DNA from 3 places in the Amycolatopsis sp. NPDC004772 genome. Region 3 is predicted to be linked to each of the others. Evidence: riboswitches for the same ligand, from Rfam matches in the RefSeq annotation. Region 3 holds a riboswitch; each other region holds the start of a gene.
The links. A riboswitch is a leader RNA that binds a small molecule or an ion and turns the genes downstream of it on or off. The one in region 3 is predicted to bind S-adenosylmethionine.
Positions count from the first base shown of each region.

Region 1: linked by a shared signal. The riboswitch ahead of thrC (threonine synthase) and the one ahead of ACWEF6_RS26885 (aminotransferase class V-fold PLP-dependent enzyme) in region 3 are both predicted to bind S-adenosylmethionine.
Region 2: linked by a shared signal. The riboswitch ahead of ACWEF6_RS36055 (methionine ABC transporter ATP-binding protein) and the one ahead of ACWEF6_RS26885 (aminotransferase class V-fold PLP-dependent enzyme) in region 3 are both predicted to bind S-adenosylmethionine.

Region 1 covers NZ_JBSGBK010000017.1:16,066-21,135, reverse strand. Annotated here, with positions in the region: gene ACWEF6_RS13665 (ComEC/Rec2 family competence protein) at 1-1,885, shown strand, start outside; gene thrC (threonine synthase) at 1,923-3,188, opposite strand; SAM riboswitch class I at 3,202-3,335, opposite strand; gene holA (DNA polymerase III subunit delta) at 3,484-4,464, shown strand; gene rpsT (30S ribosomal protein S20) at 4,580-4,840, opposite strand.
Region 2 covers NZ_JBSGBK010000093.1:2,804-7,873, forward strand. Annotated here, with positions in the region: gene ACWEF6_RS36040 (ABC-F family ATP-binding cassette domain-containing protein) at 1-1,022, opposite strand, end outside; gene ACWEF6_RS36045 (ASCH domain-containing protein) at 1,026-1,433, opposite strand; gene ACWEF6_RS36050 (4-(cytidine 5'-diphospho)-2-C-methyl-D-erythritol kinase) at 1,430-2,392, opposite strand; gene ACWEF6_RS36055 (methionine ABC transporter ATP-binding protein) at 2,516-3,529, opposite strand; SAM riboswitch class I at 3,739-3,829, opposite strand; gene rsmA (16S rRNA (adenine(1518)-N(6)/adenine(1519)-N(6))-dimethyltransferase RsmA) at 3,956-4,792, opposite strand; gene ACWEF6_RS36065 (transglycosylase family protein) at 4,972-5,070, opposite strand, start outside.
Region 3 covers NZ_JBSGBK010000051.1:7,839-12,908, reverse strand. Annotated here, with positions in the region: gene ACWEF6_RS26895 (hypothetical protein) at 1-307, opposite strand, end outside; gene ACWEF6_RS26890 (hypothetical protein) at 312-896, opposite strand; gene ACWEF6_RS26885 (aminotransferase class V-fold PLP-dependent enzyme) at 913-2,238, opposite strand; SAM riboswitch class IV at 2,278-2,392, opposite strand; gene ACWEF6_RS26880 (potassium/proton antiporter) at 2,470-3,948, opposite strand; gene ACWEF6_RS26875 (ArsR/SmtB family transcription factor) at 4,046-4,738, opposite strand; gene ACWEF6_RS26870 (penicillin-binding transpeptidase domain-containing protein) at 4,818-5,070, opposite strand, start outside.

The DNA.
Region 1 (5,070 bases), on a different contig from region 3:
GCTACCAGGCCAGGAGGTGACCGCGACCGGCCTCCTGATGCCGCCGCGCGGCTCAGACCTGACCGTCGCGGTGCTGTCCGTACGCGGTCCACCGGCCGACCCGGGCCCGTCGCCGTGGTGGCAACAGGCGGCGGCCGAGCTGCGCGCCGGGCTCCACGACCTGTGCCAGGTCCTGCCGGACGAACCCGCGGGTCTCCTCCCGGGCCTGGTGCTCGGCGACACGAGCGCGTTGTCTCCGCGCGTCGAGCAGGAGTTCGTCTCCGCCGGACTCGCGCACCTCACCGCGGTCAGCGGGGGCAACCTCGCCGTCGTCTGCGGGGCGGTCCTGCTCCTGTTGCGCCTGCTCCGGCTCGGCCCCCGGCTGTCGGCCGCCGCGGCCGGGACGTGCCTGGCCGGGTTCCTCGTTCTCGTCGGCCCGGAGCCGAGCGTGCTGCGTGCCGGCGTCATGGCGGCCGTGGCACTCCTGGCCCTGGCGCTGGGACGCCGCGGTTCTGCGTTGCCCGCACTGGCCTTCGCGGTGTGCCTGCTGGTGGTGGCGGACCCGGCGATGGCCACCGACTTCGGCTTCGCCCTGTCGGTGTGCGCCACCGGCGGGCTGGTCCTGCTCGCGCCCCGGTGGGCCGGCGCCCTGGTCCGCCGCGGGATCCCGCCGGGGTTCGCGGAAGGGCTGGCCGTCCCGCTGGCGGCCTTCCTGGTGACGGCGCCTGTGCTCGCGGGCATGGCGGGGTCGGTGAGCCTGGTTTCGGTGCTGACCAACGTCCTCGCCGCGCCCGTCGTGGCTCCAGCGACGGTGCTCGGCGTGCTGGCGACGATCACCGGTCCGTGGTGGCCGGGCGCCGGGAGGCTCCTGGTGCACCTGGCCGACCCCGAGGCCCGGTGGCTGATCACGGTGGCCCGGCACGGTGCCCGGGCTCCGGGCGCGGTCATCGCCTGGCCCGGCGGCTGGGTGGGCGGTCTCCTGGCCGCCGTCGTCCTGGCGGGGCTGGCGCTCGCGGTCCGGCACCGGAAGGTGCGGGTGCTGATGGCCGTGCTCGTCGCCGGTGCGCTGCTGGTGTTCGTGCCGGTCCGGGTGGTGGCGCCGGCGTGGCCGCCGCGGAACTGGGCGATGGTCGAGTGCGACGTCGGCCAAGGTGACGCGGTCGTGCTGGCGACCGCCGAGCCGGGGCGCGCGGTCGTCGTCGATGCCGGGCCCGAGCCGGGGCCGGTCGACGAGTGCCTGCACCGGCTGGCGGTCGACCGGGTTCCGCTGCTGGTGCTGAGCCACCTGCACGCCGACCACATCGGCGGTCTCGCCTCGGTCTTCGACGGCCGCGCGGTCGGTGCGATCGCCGTCGGCCCCGGGCGGTCGCCGGGATGGGCGTGGCGCCAGGTCGCCGCCGAGGCCGGCCGGCGGGCGGTGCCGCTGGTGGAACTGAACCCGGGGGAGCGGCTGGACTGGCCGGGCCTGGCGCTCGACGTCCTCGGCCCGCGTTACGTACCGGCGCGGCAAGACGGGCCCCAGGACGGCACGACGATCAACAACAGCTCGGTGGTCATCCGGGCGGAAACCACGGCCGGCCGGGTCCTGCTGACCGGCGATGTCGAACTGGCCGCGCAGGCGGACCTGCTGGCCGACATCGGAGATCTGAAGGCGGAGGTGCTGAAGGTGCCCCATCACGGCAGCCGTTACTCGCTGCCGTCGTTCCTCGCGGCGGTGGCTCCGCGGGTGGCGTTGGTCAGCGTCGGGGCGGGAAACACGTACGGCCACCCCAGCAAGTCCACAATGGACACCTTGGTGGCGCTCGGCGCGCGAGTCACTCGCACCGACGAGGACGGCGACACCGCGGTGGTCACCGGAACGGCAATAGTCCGCCGTGGCGAGCCGCGCGGCCCGCCGCGACGCTGAGTGCCGGGGCAGGCCGACTGCCCGCCCCGGCCGGAGCTCAGTAGCCGAGGGCCTCGTTCACGGCCGCGGCCGAGGGCGGCAGGGTGGCCTTGGGGCCGACGTGGTTCTCGATCGCGTCGAGGGTCTTGAGGCCGTCGCCGGTGATCAGCAGGACCGTCTCGGCGTCCGGGTCCAGCTTGCCCGTCTCGACCAGCTTCTTCGCCGTGGCGACGGTGACCCCGCCCGCCGTCTCGGTGAAGATGCCTTCGGTGCGGGCGAGCAGGCGGATGCCTTCGACGACCTCTTCGTCGGAGACGTCCTCGATCGCGCCGCCGGTGCGGTTGACGATGTCGAGCACGTACGGGCCGTCGGCCGGGTTGCCGATCGCCAGCGAACGGGCGATGGTGTCCGGCTTCACCGGCTGGACCACGTCGTGGCCTTCGCGGAACGCGGCCGACACCGGCGAGCAGCCGGTGGCCTGCGCGCCGAACACCTTGTACGGGCTGGCGTCCACGAGGCCGAGCTGACCCAGCTCACGGAAACCCTTGTCCACCTTGGTCAACTGCGAACCGGAGGCGATCGGGACGACGATCTGCGGCGGGATGCGCCAGCCGAGCTGCTCGGCGACCTCGAAGGCCAGCGTCTTCGAGCCTTCCGAGTAGTACGGCCGGACGTTCACGTTGACGAACGCCCACTTCGGGTGCTCGCCGGCGAGCTCGGTGGCGAGGCGGTTGACGTCGTCGTAGTTGCCGTCGATGGCGAGGAGGTCACCGTCGTACACCGCGGTGGTGAGGATCTTGGCGCGCTCGAGGGTCTTCGGGATCAGCACGACCGACCGCCAGCCGGCGCGGGCCGCGGCGGCGGCCGTCGCGTTGGCCAGGTTGCCGGTCGACGGACACGCGAGCACCTCGAACCCGAACTCGCGGGCCGCGGCCAGCGCGACGGCGACGACGCGGTCCTTGAACGAGTGCGTCGGGTTGCCGGTGTCGTCCTTGACCCACACGCGCTTGAGGCCGAGCGCCTTGGCGAGGCGGTCGGCGCGGACCAGCCGCGTCGCGCCCGGCTCGGTGTTCGGGATCTCTTCGACGTTGGACGGAACCGGAAGGAGCTTCTTGTAGCGCCAGATGTTCTTGGGGCCGGCCTCGATGTCTTCGCGGCGGACGCGGCCGAAGTCGTAGGCGACCTCGAGCGGCGAGAAGTCTTCGGCGGAGACGAACTCCGGGGCCAGCGGCTGCCGGTGGCCCTCTTCCTTCGACACCAGTTCGACGGCGGGACCGAGATCCGGGGTCTTCGTGGTGGAGGTCGTGCCGAGGGTGGCGGTCATCGCGAGGTTCCTTTCCTCATCTGCCCCGCCGAAGCGGGCCGGAATTGGCACCGTGGTCGTCAGCTACCCCGCGATCGCGGGATGACGGGCTGTACGCCGGTTGCCGGGGCTTCGTCGGGCCGTTCCCTCTGCCCCTCTGGATGAGCGGTATTCGGTTGTCGGTGCCACGCACGCCGGATCGTCCGGGGCGGGCTGCCTCGGCTACACCGTACGACATCGCGCTCGCGCCGTGCCACGGTGGCCGCCCGACATCACCGGAGCGGGGGCACCGGAGCGCAAGTGAGAGGATTCCCGGGTGACCGCGCAAGCCACCGCCCCGGCCCCGCTGCAGCTGGTGCTGGGGGAGGAAGAACTGCTGATCGAGCGGGCCGTCCGCGAGACGCTCGCCGCCGCCCGCGCGACGGACCCGACCGCGGAGCTGACCCGCGTCCGGGTGTCCGATCTCACAGCGCCCGAGCTGGCCGAACTGGTCAGCCCGTCGCTGTTCAGCGAGGGCCGGGTGATCGTCCTGGAGTCGGCGCAGGACATCTCGCAGGAGCTGGCCGACGCCGTCGCGAGCTACCTGAAGGACCCGGCGGACGGGGTCGTGCTCGTTGTCGTGCACACCGGCGGCGGCCGCAGCAAGGCCGGCAAGTCGCTCCCGGCCGCGCTGAAGAAGGCCGGTGCTGAGGTCACCGAGTGCCCGAAGCTGACCAAGCCGGCCGAGCGGGAGCAGTTCGTGCGCCACGAGGTGCGCCGGGTGGGCGGCAAGATCGACCCGGCGGGGGTGGCCGCCCTCCTCGACGCCGTGGGCTCCGACCTGCGGGAACTCTCCTCGGCGGCGACGCAGCTGGTCGCGGACACCGGCGGGGCCGTCGACGCCGACGCGGTCCGCCGCTACCACCGCGGCCGCGCCGACGTCACCGGGTTCGCAGTCGCGGAGAAGGCCGTCAGCGGTGACCGCTCGGCGGCGCTGGAGTCGCTGCGGTGGGCGATGCAGCTGGGCGTCCCGCACGTCCTGGTCGCGGACGCTCTGGCCGACGCGGTCCGCACGATCGCCCGGGTCTCCGGCGCGGGCCGGGGCAACCCGAACCAGCTGGCGGGCGAACTCGGCATGCCGCCGTGGAAGATCCGCAAGGCGCAGGGCCAGTCCCGCGGCTGGAACCCCGACGGCCTGGCGACGGCGATGCGCGTGGTCGCGCGGCTGAACGCCGAGGTCAAGGGCGTGGCGGCGGACCCGAACTACGCGCTGGAACGAGCGGTCCTCGAGGTGGCGGCGGCCAAGGGCGACCGCTGACGCCGCGAGCCGCGGCGCTGCCGTCCCGGGGCGCCGCGGCCGGTCGGTGCCGGCCCCACCACGGACACGAAGAAGGCCCCGGCCGAAGCCGGGGCCTTCCCAGAAATCAACCAGCTCAGAGCGCGTTGACGCGCTTCGCGAGCGCCGACTTCTTGTTGGCGGCCTGGTTGGCGTGGATGACGCCCTTCGAGACGGCCTTGTCCAGCTTCTGGGCGGCGTCGCGCTGCAGCTCGACGGCCTTGGCCTTGTCGCCGGCCTCGGCGGCTTCGCGGACCTTGCGGATCGCGGTCTTCACCGAGGACCGGATCGCCTGGTTGCGCTGACGCGCCTTCTCGTTCGTCGTGATGCGCTTGATCTGCGACTTGATGTTGGCCATAGGGCAACTCCTGTTTCACTCGGTGAGATCGCCGCCGCGCTGAAGTGGCCCCGGTGGAACCGGGTTTCCTCCATGACGGAATGCCGCACGGGCAGCGAGCGACCACTCTAACAGCCGGGCCGCGGGCGTCCGGAGCCGGGAGTACGGTGGACGGCGGTAGTGCCTAGGGTTCCGTCGCCGGTCCGCGCTCCCAGCTCGACCCAACCAGGACCGGTGGGTCTGGTCCGAGC
Region 2 (5,070 bases), on a different contig from region 3:
CGGCGCCCCGTCGAGCCCTCGACGTCACCGCCGAGCAGCTTCAGCAGCGACGTCTTGCCCGAGCCGTTGACGCCGACCAGGCCGATCCGGTCGCCTGGGCCGATCCGCCAGGTGACGTGGTCGAGCAGCGTCCGCTCGCCCACCGCGTACGTCGTGTCTTCCAGCTCCAGCACGGTTTTCCCGAGCCGCCGCTTCGCGAACGCCTGCAGCTCGACGGAATCGCGCGGCGGCGGGACGTCGGCGATCAGCGCTTCGGCCGCCTCGACGCGGTAGCGCGGCTTCGACGAGCGCGCCTGCGGGCCGCGGCGCAGCCACGCCAGCTCCTTACGGGCCAGGTTCTGCCGCTTCTCCTCGGCCGTCGCGGCCAGACGCGCCCGCTCGGCGCGCGCGAAGATCCAGTCGGCGTAGCCACCTTCGTACTGCTCGACGCGGCCGTTCGCGACCTCCCACGTCAGCGTCGCGACCGTGTCGAGGAACCACCGGTCGTGCGTGACGACCACGACGGCGACCTTCCGGGCCAGCAGGTGGTCGGCGAGCCAGCGGACACCTTCGACGTCCAGGTGGTTGGTCGGCTCGTCGAGCACGATCAGGTCGAGCTCGCCGGTCAGCGCGGCGGCCAGGGAGACCCGGCGCCGCTCGCCGCCGGACAGGTTCGCCGTCGGCGTGTCCAGACCGATCGCCGTGATGCCCAAGCCGTCCACAATGGACCGGACACGCGCGTCGGCGGCCCATTCGTGCTCGGCGCCGTAGCGCTCGAGCACGACGTCGCCGACCGTGCTGCCGTCCGGGAGTTCCGTGCGCTGGGTGACCACGGCCATCCGCAGATCGCGAACCTGGCTCACCCGCCCGGAATCCGGCTCGGCGAGTCCGGAAAGGACTTCCAGCAGCGTGGTCTTGCCGCCCCCGTTGAGGCCGACGACGCCGATGCGCTGCCCGGCCGCGATGCCGAGGGAAACGCCGTCCAGCAGCGGGCGAACCCCGTAGGACTTGCTCACCGCCTCCAGGTTGACCAGGTTGGCCACTGCTCAGCCGATCCTTTCCACGATGACGAACCGCGTCGCCACGACGAGGGTCGTGTCGTCCACGGCGAACTCCGGGTCTTCCATGACCGCGCGCATTTCCGCGCTCTGCCAGTAGTCCGTGTGGTCGGCACGCCACTCGGCGACGCTGGTGAAGCCCTCGCCCTCGTCGAGCGCGTGCTGCAAGTCCACTTCGGACAGAGGGAGGACGCGCACCTCGGTGGTCTCGAGCACCGCGACGCCGTTGCCCGCCGAGTCGATCATCAGCTCGCGCTCGCCGACGACAGGCAGTTCTTCGCCGTACTTCTCGTATTCGGCGACCAGGCCGGTGGTCGACGTCTTCTCCCCGCGCAGGATCGCCGCGACCAGCTTGTCGCGCAGCGGGCCGGGGAAGGCGAACTCGGCGTGCTTCATGCGTGCACCCGCGGCGGCGCCGGGCGTGGCGCGTCGTCCCCGCCGACCAACCGGGCGCCGGGGACGGGGCCGTGGGCCACGCGGACCGTGCGGCAGACGCCGGCGCCCGACAGCTCGGCCGCGACCTCCACCGCCGACTGCGCGTCTTCGCAGAGGAACGCGCACGTCGGGCCGGAACCGGACACCGTGCCCGCGAGCGCGCCCGCGTTCACGCCCGCCCGGAGCGTGCGGCGCAGGTCGGGCCGCAGTGAGACCGCCGCCGCCTGGAGGTCGTTGCCCAGCAGCAGGGCCAGCTGGCGTGGGTCGCCCGACGCCAGCGCCTCGACGACCGGTGTGTGCGAACCGATCCGGGGCGGGTTGCCCGCCGCGCGCAGGCGGTCGAGTTCGCCGAACACCTTCGGCGTCGACAGCCCTTCGGCGGCGAAAGCCAGCACCCAGTGGAACGTGTGCCGCGACAGCACCGGGACGAGCTGCTCGCCGCGACCGGTGCCCAGGGCGGTGCCGCCGTACAGCGCGAACGGGACGTCGCTGCCCAGGCCGGCGGCGAGCTCGGCCAGCTCGTCACGGGTGACGTCGAGTCCCCACAGCGAGGCGAGCCCGACCAGCGTCGCCGCCGCGTCGGCGCTGCCGCCCGCCATGCCGCCGGCGACCGGGATGCCCTTGCGCAGCACCACCCGGACCTTCGGCTCGCCGGTGCGCCCGACGTGCGCGGCGAGCGCCTCGACGGCCCGCCAGGCCAGGTTTTCGGGGCCGGTCGGGACCGAGCCCTCCCCCTCGCCGTAGACCTCGATGCCGGGCTCTTCGGTGACCGCGACGGTCACCTCGTCGGTCAGCGACAGCGCCTGGAACACGGTGACCAGCTCGTGGTAACCGTCTTCGCGCAGGTCGTCGACCGAAAGGTGCAGGTTGACCTTGGCCGGGACCCGGACGGTGACTGGGGGCGGAACTACGGCGAGCACCCGACCAGCCTACGTGCCCGCCCGAACGCCCCAATGTGGCGTTGGGTGCGTTGGACGCACCGAACGCCACATTGGGTGCGTCACATGCACCCAACGCCACATTGGGGCGCTTGGGGCGGGGGGTCAGGCGGCCGCGACACCCTGCGGGCCGCGCGCGGTGTGCGTCACGTGCCCGCCGCGCTCGGCGACCCAGGCCAGCGCCGCGTCGGCGCGCTCGCCGCGGACACCGAGGCGGAACCGGCCGACCGGCGTGTCACCGATGCGGGTCAGGCCGCCGCCGATGGTGGCGAACTCGACGTCGAAGCGGCCCGCGGCCTCGGGCAGCAGCGCGCCCACCGACGCGAAACCGACCAGCACGACGTCGGCCGAGCGGTCGTAGCGCGCCGCCTGCGAGCGGGTGGTCTCGATGGCCGGCAGCAGCGCCTGGGCGGTGCGGCTGGCCGGGTTCGAGATCAGGTCGAGCACCGTGCCGCGCTCGACGACCGTGCCGTCCTCCAGCACCGCGACGTCGTCGCAGACCCGGCGGACCACGCCCGCGTCCGGCGTCGTGACGACGATCGTGGTGCCCAGCTCGGAGCGCGCCCGGTCGAGGACGGCGAGCACCGCGCCGGCCTCCTCCGGGTCGACGCCGGCGGTCGGGTCGTCGGCGAGCAGCACGGCCGGGGCCGCCGCCAGCGCCTTCGCGACCGCGACGCGGCGGAGCTGCCCGGCGGACAGCTCACCGGGCCGCTGCGTGGCGCGCTGGGTCAGGCCGACGAGGTCGAGCAGCGAGCCGACCCGGCTGCGGCGCTGCGGGCCGTCGACGCCGAGCTGCTCGAGCGGGGAAGCGATGTTGCCGGCGATGGTGCGCTCGGCGATCAGCTCCGGTTTCGTGGAAACGACGCCGAGCTGACGGCGGATTTCGCGGAGGCGGCGGCCGTCGAGGGTGCCGGTGTTGAGGCCGTCGAGGCGGACGACACCGCGGTCCGGGCGCTCCTGCAGGGCGATGCACCGGGCGAGGACGGACTTGCCCGACCCGGCGGGACCGACCACGCCGAACAGCGAGCCGGCCTGGACGTCGACGCTCACGTCCCGCAGCGCGACGACGGAGTTTCCGTTGGTGGCAAAGGTTTTGGACAGGTTTTCGACGGTGATCACGAAGGCTCCAGAAAACGGGGTGCAGGCAGCGCGCAGCACCCGGCCGCAAGCGAGTTCCGTCCTGTTCGGACGGTGCGTGAAGAAGAGGTGGACCGGCTCGGACTAGCTCAGCGGGAGCGTCGACACGCGGTCACGGAGCGGCGGCCTTCGTCGACAACGCGACGCCTGGTCAGGAGCAGGGGGCGGGCTACCCTCTTCATCGAAAACGGCCTCCATCGGTCCTGGCGGTAGCACCTGCCCTGTGGAGGGTGGTTGCTGCGACTTCGGCGAGCCAGGTCTCTCAGTCGCTCGGGATGGACGTACTGAGTAAAACCGATCCCGAGGAGCGAAAGCAAGCCCGTTGGCCCAGATCACACGAGTGGAGGTGTCCGAATCGCGGGATCACGGGCTGGGCGGGCGTATTTTCACGCCTCCACTGTGGAGTCGCTAACGCGCGGCGGCGATGCGGGCGAAGTCGTGCACATCCAGCTGCTCGCCACGGGTCTTGGGGTCGATCCCGGCCGCCGTCAGGAGTTCGCCGGCGCGCTCGGCCGAGCCCGCCCAGCCCGCGAGCGCGGCCCGGAGCGTCTTCCTGCGTTGTGAGAATGCGGCGTCCACCAGGCCGAAGAGGACGTCCCGGTCGTCGGACGCCGTCGCGTCGGCCCGCTCGAAGGCGACGAGCGCGGAATCGACGTTCGGCACCGGCCAGAACACCGAGCGTGGCACGGCGGCGACCTTGCGTGCGGGGCCGTACCAGGCGAGCTTGACGCTGGGCACGCCGTAGATCCGGCTGCCGGGGCCGGCGGCCATCCGGTCGGCGACCTCGGTCTGCACCATGACGAGGCCGCTCCGGAGGGAGGGCACCTCAGCCAGCAGGTGCAGCACGACGGGCACGGCGACGTTGTAGGGCAGGTTCGCGACGAGAGCGGTCGGCTCGCCCAGTTCTTCGCGGGTGACGCGCAGGGCGTCCGCCCCGACGACGGTGAGGTTTCCGGCCGCTTCCGGGCCCCGCTCGGCCACCGTCTCGGGCAGCCGCTCGGCGAGCTTGGGATCGATCTCGACGGCGACCACCCGGGCGCCGGTGGCGAGCAGCCCGAGGGTCAGCGACCCGAGCCCGGGCCCGACCTCGAGGACGACGTCGCCCTCGCCGACGTTCGCCAGCTCGACGATCCGCCGGACGGTGTTGGGGTCGTGCACGAAGTTCTGCCCGAGCTTCTTGGTCGGCCGCACGTCGAGTTCGGCCGCCAGCGCACGGATTTCGGCCGGTCCCAGCAGTTCAACCACCGGACGAGCCTACTTGAACCCGGATCCGGCGTGATCAGCGGCGGATCCCGCGTGATCAGAGGCGCATCTCGCGTGATTGGAGGCGGATCTCGCGTGATTGAGCGCGGATCTCGCGTGATTGAGGGGCGACACGCGGAACGGCCCCCGTCCGGTGGACGGGGGCCGTTCCGAAGGGGGGCTCAGGCCTTCTTGCCGCAGACCGGCCAGGCGCTGTAGCCGCCGCGGGCGTCGCGGACCTTCTCCGCGACCGCGATCTGCTGCTCGCGCGAAGCCTGGTT
Region 3 (5,070 bases):
GCAGGAACCGGCCGGGACGCGGCGGCCGCAGCTGCCGCCAGTACCAGGCGGCGACGGCGAGGACCACGCAGGCGAGGCCGGCGAGCCAGCCGAGCCGCGCCGAGGGCACCACGTCGACGGCGACGGCGATCGCTCGCTGCTCGCTCGCCAGGCCGGTGCCGTTGAGCTCGTTGGTCGCGGAGCCGTGCAACCGCTGGTACCCGAGCGTGCTCTCGGGGCGGTCCGGGACCAGTGCGACGGCCACCATCACGAGCAGCGCGAACCCCAGTGCGGCCAACGGGAACCAGGCCCTCCGCGGACTCCCCATCGGGTCAGCCTATCCGGGGCTTCGGCCGCAGCAGGGCGGCGAAGGCGGCGGCGAGCAGGATGGCCGCGGACCCCAGCACGCCCGCCATGTCCGCCGAAAGCACCACGGCGACCAGCGCGAACGCCGCCGCCGTGAGCAGGACGAACCGGCTGCGCTCGTACGCGGCGAGCAGCAGCAGGCCGAGCGTGGCCAGGAGCGGGCCGCGCAGGGTGTCGTCGAGCCGGAACTGCCACGATCCGACCAGGTCGAGCAGGGGGACGGCGAGCAGCGCGGCGACCGTGCCGAGGACGAACCGGGCGGTGCGGACGGGCCGCAGCGCGAGCGCGTACCAGATGGCCGTGCCGGTGACGACCACGCCGAGCGCGATCAGCCACGCGATCTCGGTCGGCAGGCCCGGGCCCAGGGCGTAGAACTCGTCCTGGGTCAGGAACTGCAGGCGAGGGGATGCCGGCGTGGCCGGCCGGAGCAGGAGGTTCGCGGCCTCGGCTTGGGCCCGGCTGCGGCGCGCCAGCAACTGCGCCGCCGCCAGGCCGATCTCCGCGAACCCCAGCAGTGCCAGCGGAAACCAGAAACGCGGCCCTCTCCCCATCGGCCCAGGCTAGCGCTCAGCAGAACGGCGGCAGCTCGCGCGGGTCGCCCACCGGGGCCCAGCGGCCGTCCACCTTCGCGTACTCCCAGCGGGCTCCGCGGGCGACGATCTGGCGCAGCGCCAGCAGCACGCGGTCGACGTGTTCCTCGGTGCTGCCGAGGCCGAGGCTGACGCGGACCGCCTGCTGCCCCTCGCCGCCGGTGACGCCGATCAGGCGCTTGGCCGCGATGTGGGCGCAGAAGGCGCCGTCGCGGACGCCGATGCCGTACTCGGCGGACAGGACCGCGGCGAGCCAGCCGGGGTCGAAGCCGTCGACGACGAAGCTGACCGTGCCGACCCGGTCGACCGGCGCGTCGAACAGCCGCAGCTCGGCGCAGCCGGGGATGCTCTCGAGGCCCTTGCGCAGCCGGGCGAGCAGGGCCTGCTCGTGGTCTTCGATCGCGGCCCAGTTTTCGCCGAGGGTCTCGCACGCGACGCCGAGCGCGTACACGCCGACGGTGTTGGGCGAGCCGGCTTCGTGGCGCTCCGGGCCGGTGTTCCAGACGACGGCGTCTTCGGTGACGAGCTTGGTCGCACCGCCGCCGGCGAGGTACGGGCGGGCCGCGCGCAGCCAGTCGGCACGGCCGATCAGCGCGCCCGCACCGAAGGGCGCGTACAACTTGTGGCCGGACAACGCGACGTAGTCGACGTCGAGTTCCTTGAGCGAAATCCGGCGGTGCGGGGCCAGCTGGGCGGCGTCGAGAGCGATGCGAGCGCCGTGTTTGCGCGCCACGGCGGCGATTTCCGCCACCGGGAGCAGTTCACCGGTCACATTGGACGCCCCGGTGACGACGACCAGCCGCGGGCCCTGCGGGGCTTCGGCGAGTGCTTCGTCCACAGCGGACACCGCGGCGAGGCGGGTGCGCGGCGTCGGGATCCGCCGGACGTTCGGTCCCTGCCACGGCAGGAGCGCGGCGTGGTGCTCGGTGTCGAACACGATCACCGTGGTGTGCCGGGGAAGGCTGCGGGCGAGGAGGTTGAAGGCGTCGGTGGTGTTGCGGGTGAAGACGACGGTGTCGGTCCGCCGCGCGTCGACGAAGCGGCGCAGGACGTCGCGGGTGCGCTCGTAGAGCTTGGTGGAGACCTGCGACGCGAAGCCGGCGCCGCGGTGGACGCTGGCGTACCAGGGCAGGAACTCGTCGACCTTCGCGCGGACGGCGTCGAGGCAGGGGGCGCTCGCGGCGTGGTCGAGGTTGGCGTAGCCGATGTCCCCGCCGGTGACCAGCGGGACCCGCAGCGACGCCCCGGCGACAGCGGGAACGGCGGGGGCTTCGAGCTGGGTGCGGTCGATGGCGAGAGTCATCGGGGTGCCTCCTCGGCGATCCGGGGGACCCCGGCGAGGGGCCCGCGCTTGCCCGTCGCACGGCGCGACCGGCCCGGTCTTCACCCGGGGCACCCCACCGCGGTAGGAGGGTTGCCGGCCAGCAAGCCGGGGCTTCGCGCTGGCACTCATGACCTGGTTCGAAGGTAACCGAGAGCGCGTCCGGGCGCCAACCCCCGTCGCACATTCTGAGACGCCGGTCACAGAGCGTGCTCAGCGGCCGGATTCGCCCTTCCAGCGGGCCAGGCGGCCGGCCCGGTCGACGGCGCGCAGCCGGCGTTCGACCGCGTCGCGGACCGCGCTCGTCGTGACGACCAGGAGCTGGTCGTTCTCCTGCAGCCGGCTGGTCTTCTGCGGGGTGAACCCGGCGCCGTCGCGGACGACCAGGCTGATCGTCGCGCCGACCGGCAGGCGCAGCTCGGACAGGTACACGCCGTGCATCTTCGACCCCGGCTGGATCCGGACCTGCAGCAGTTCGGCGCCGAGCTCGTCCAGCGGCGCGGAGTCGACCTCTATTTCGTGCGCTTCGGACTTCTTGGCCAGCCCGAGCGTGCGGGCGAGCGGGCCGAGCGTCGCCCCCTGGACCAGCGTCAGCACGATGACCAGCACGAACACCGCGTCGACCAGCCGTTGCGCGCCCGGCAGGCCCTGCGACAGCGGGATCATGGCGAGCACGATCGGCACCGCGCCGCGCAGCCCGGCCCACGACAGGAACACCTGTTCCCGCCACGGCAGGCGGAACGGCAGCATCGACAGCACCACCGAGACCGGCCGCGCCAGCAGCAGCACGACCGCGCCCGCGACCAGGCCCGGCACGATCGCGTCGAGCAGCCGGCCCGGCGAGGCGAACAGCCCGAGCAGTACGAACAGGCCGATCTGGGCCAGCCAGCCCAGGCCTTCGGCGAACGAGAGCGTGTCCGACCGGTGCGGCAGCCGCGAATTGCCGAGCACCAGCGCGGCGACGTAGGTGGCGAGCAGCCCGGACGCGTGCAGCAGCTGCCCGGACGAGTAGGCGACGACGCACACCGCGACCGTGGCCAGCGGGTAGAGGCCGGTCGCCGGCAGCGCGGCCCGGCGCAGCGCGATCCCGCCGAGCCAGCCGAAGGCGAGGCCGATGACCAGGCCGGCCGTCAGCTCGTAGACCACCAGCAGCGGCAGCGTCCAGTCCACAGTGGTGCCTTCGGCCAGCACCACGACGGCGATGTAGGCCGGTGCGTCGTTGATGCCCGACTCGAGTTCGAGCGCGCCGGTGAGCCGTTTGCCGATCCCGGCCGTGCGCAGCACCGAGAACACCGCGGCCGCGTCGGTCGAGGCGAGCACCGCGCCCCACAGCAGCGCGAGCCGCCAGTCGAGGCCCAGCAGCCAGTGCAGGGCCGCGCCGGTGGCCGCAATGCTGACCACAACGGCCACTGTGGACAGTGCGATCCCCCGGCCCAGCGCGGGTTTCACCGCCGACCACCGGGTGGTCAGCCCGCCTTCGGCGAGGATCATGACGAGGGCGGCGAGGCCGAGCGACTGGGTCAGGCCGGGGTTGTCGAACCGGATGCCGAAGCCGGCTTCCCCCAGCAGGACGCCGATCCCCAGGTACAGCAGCAGCGAGGGCAGGCCCAGCCGGATCGACACGCGCACGGCCAGCACGGACGCGAGGAGGACGACGCCGCCGACGCCGAGCAGCACGGGAAGCTGGTCCATGCCCGCCTCCTCCCGAGTGCCGTGGGGCCCTCAGAATAGTGAGGCGCGTGGGTTAACTCGTTCGTGTACCGCTGCCCAGCGCCGGACACCCGGTGTGTTAAGGCGCCGCACCACCACCGAGCGCGTCGAGATCGACACCGAGCGCGGCGAACGGCTCCCCCGCCGCCGGCAGCACCTTGACCGCGCGGTGGCCGTCCCGGGCCACCCAGCCGGCGTCGACCGCCCGCTCGAGCAGCGCGGCGGGCAGGGCGCCGGCGAGGTGGTCGCGGCGCTCCGTCCAATCCAGACAGTCCCGCAGCAGCGGCCGCCGCCCGGCCGCCACGGGGACGCCGAGAGCCGCCAGGACGTCGCGGCCGCGCGGGGTCAGCGCCAGCCCGGCGGCGGTGTCGACCAGGCCGGTGGCGAGCATGCCCTCGCGGAGGGCGACGCCGAGCTCGCCGGCGAGATGGTCGTAGCAAGTCCGGGCGAAGCCGAGCCGTCGTGCGCGCAGAGAAGATTTGAGGCTGGTCACGGGCCGGTGTTCGGCGTGCTGGGCCAGGTGCTCGATCAGCTCGGCGACGCGCGGGTCGGCGATCCGGACGTAGCTGGCCCGCCCCTGCTTGACGCGGGCGACGAAGCCGGCACCGGCCAGCCGGCTGACGTGCTCGCTGGCCGTCGAAAGCGCGATCCCGGCGGCCTTCGCGAGCTCGCCGACGGTCCAGGCCCGCCCGTCCAGCAGCACGAGGCACATGGTGGCCCGGCTCGGGTCGGCGAGCACCGCGGCCACCTCGGCCAGCGCGATCGTCTCCATGCCCCCACGCTACGGCCCCGACCCTTCGGCCCCGGCCGAACCTTCGCGTACCCAGCCGGACGACACGCGTGTCGTCCGGTCAGAGGGCCTTGAGGAACTTGGCGGCCAGCTGGACGGCCGGGCCGGAGTCGTTCGACTTTTCGAGGACCACGGCGAAGGCGGTGCTGCCGCGGTACCCGACGAACCAGCCCGTGGCGTTCGAGCCGTCGCCGAACTGGGCCGTGCCCGTCTTGCCGAAGACGTTGCCCGCCGACGCCGCCGCGCGGCCGGTGCCGCTGGTCACCACCGCGTGCATCATCTTCCGCACCTCCCCGAGCACTGACGAAGGCGGC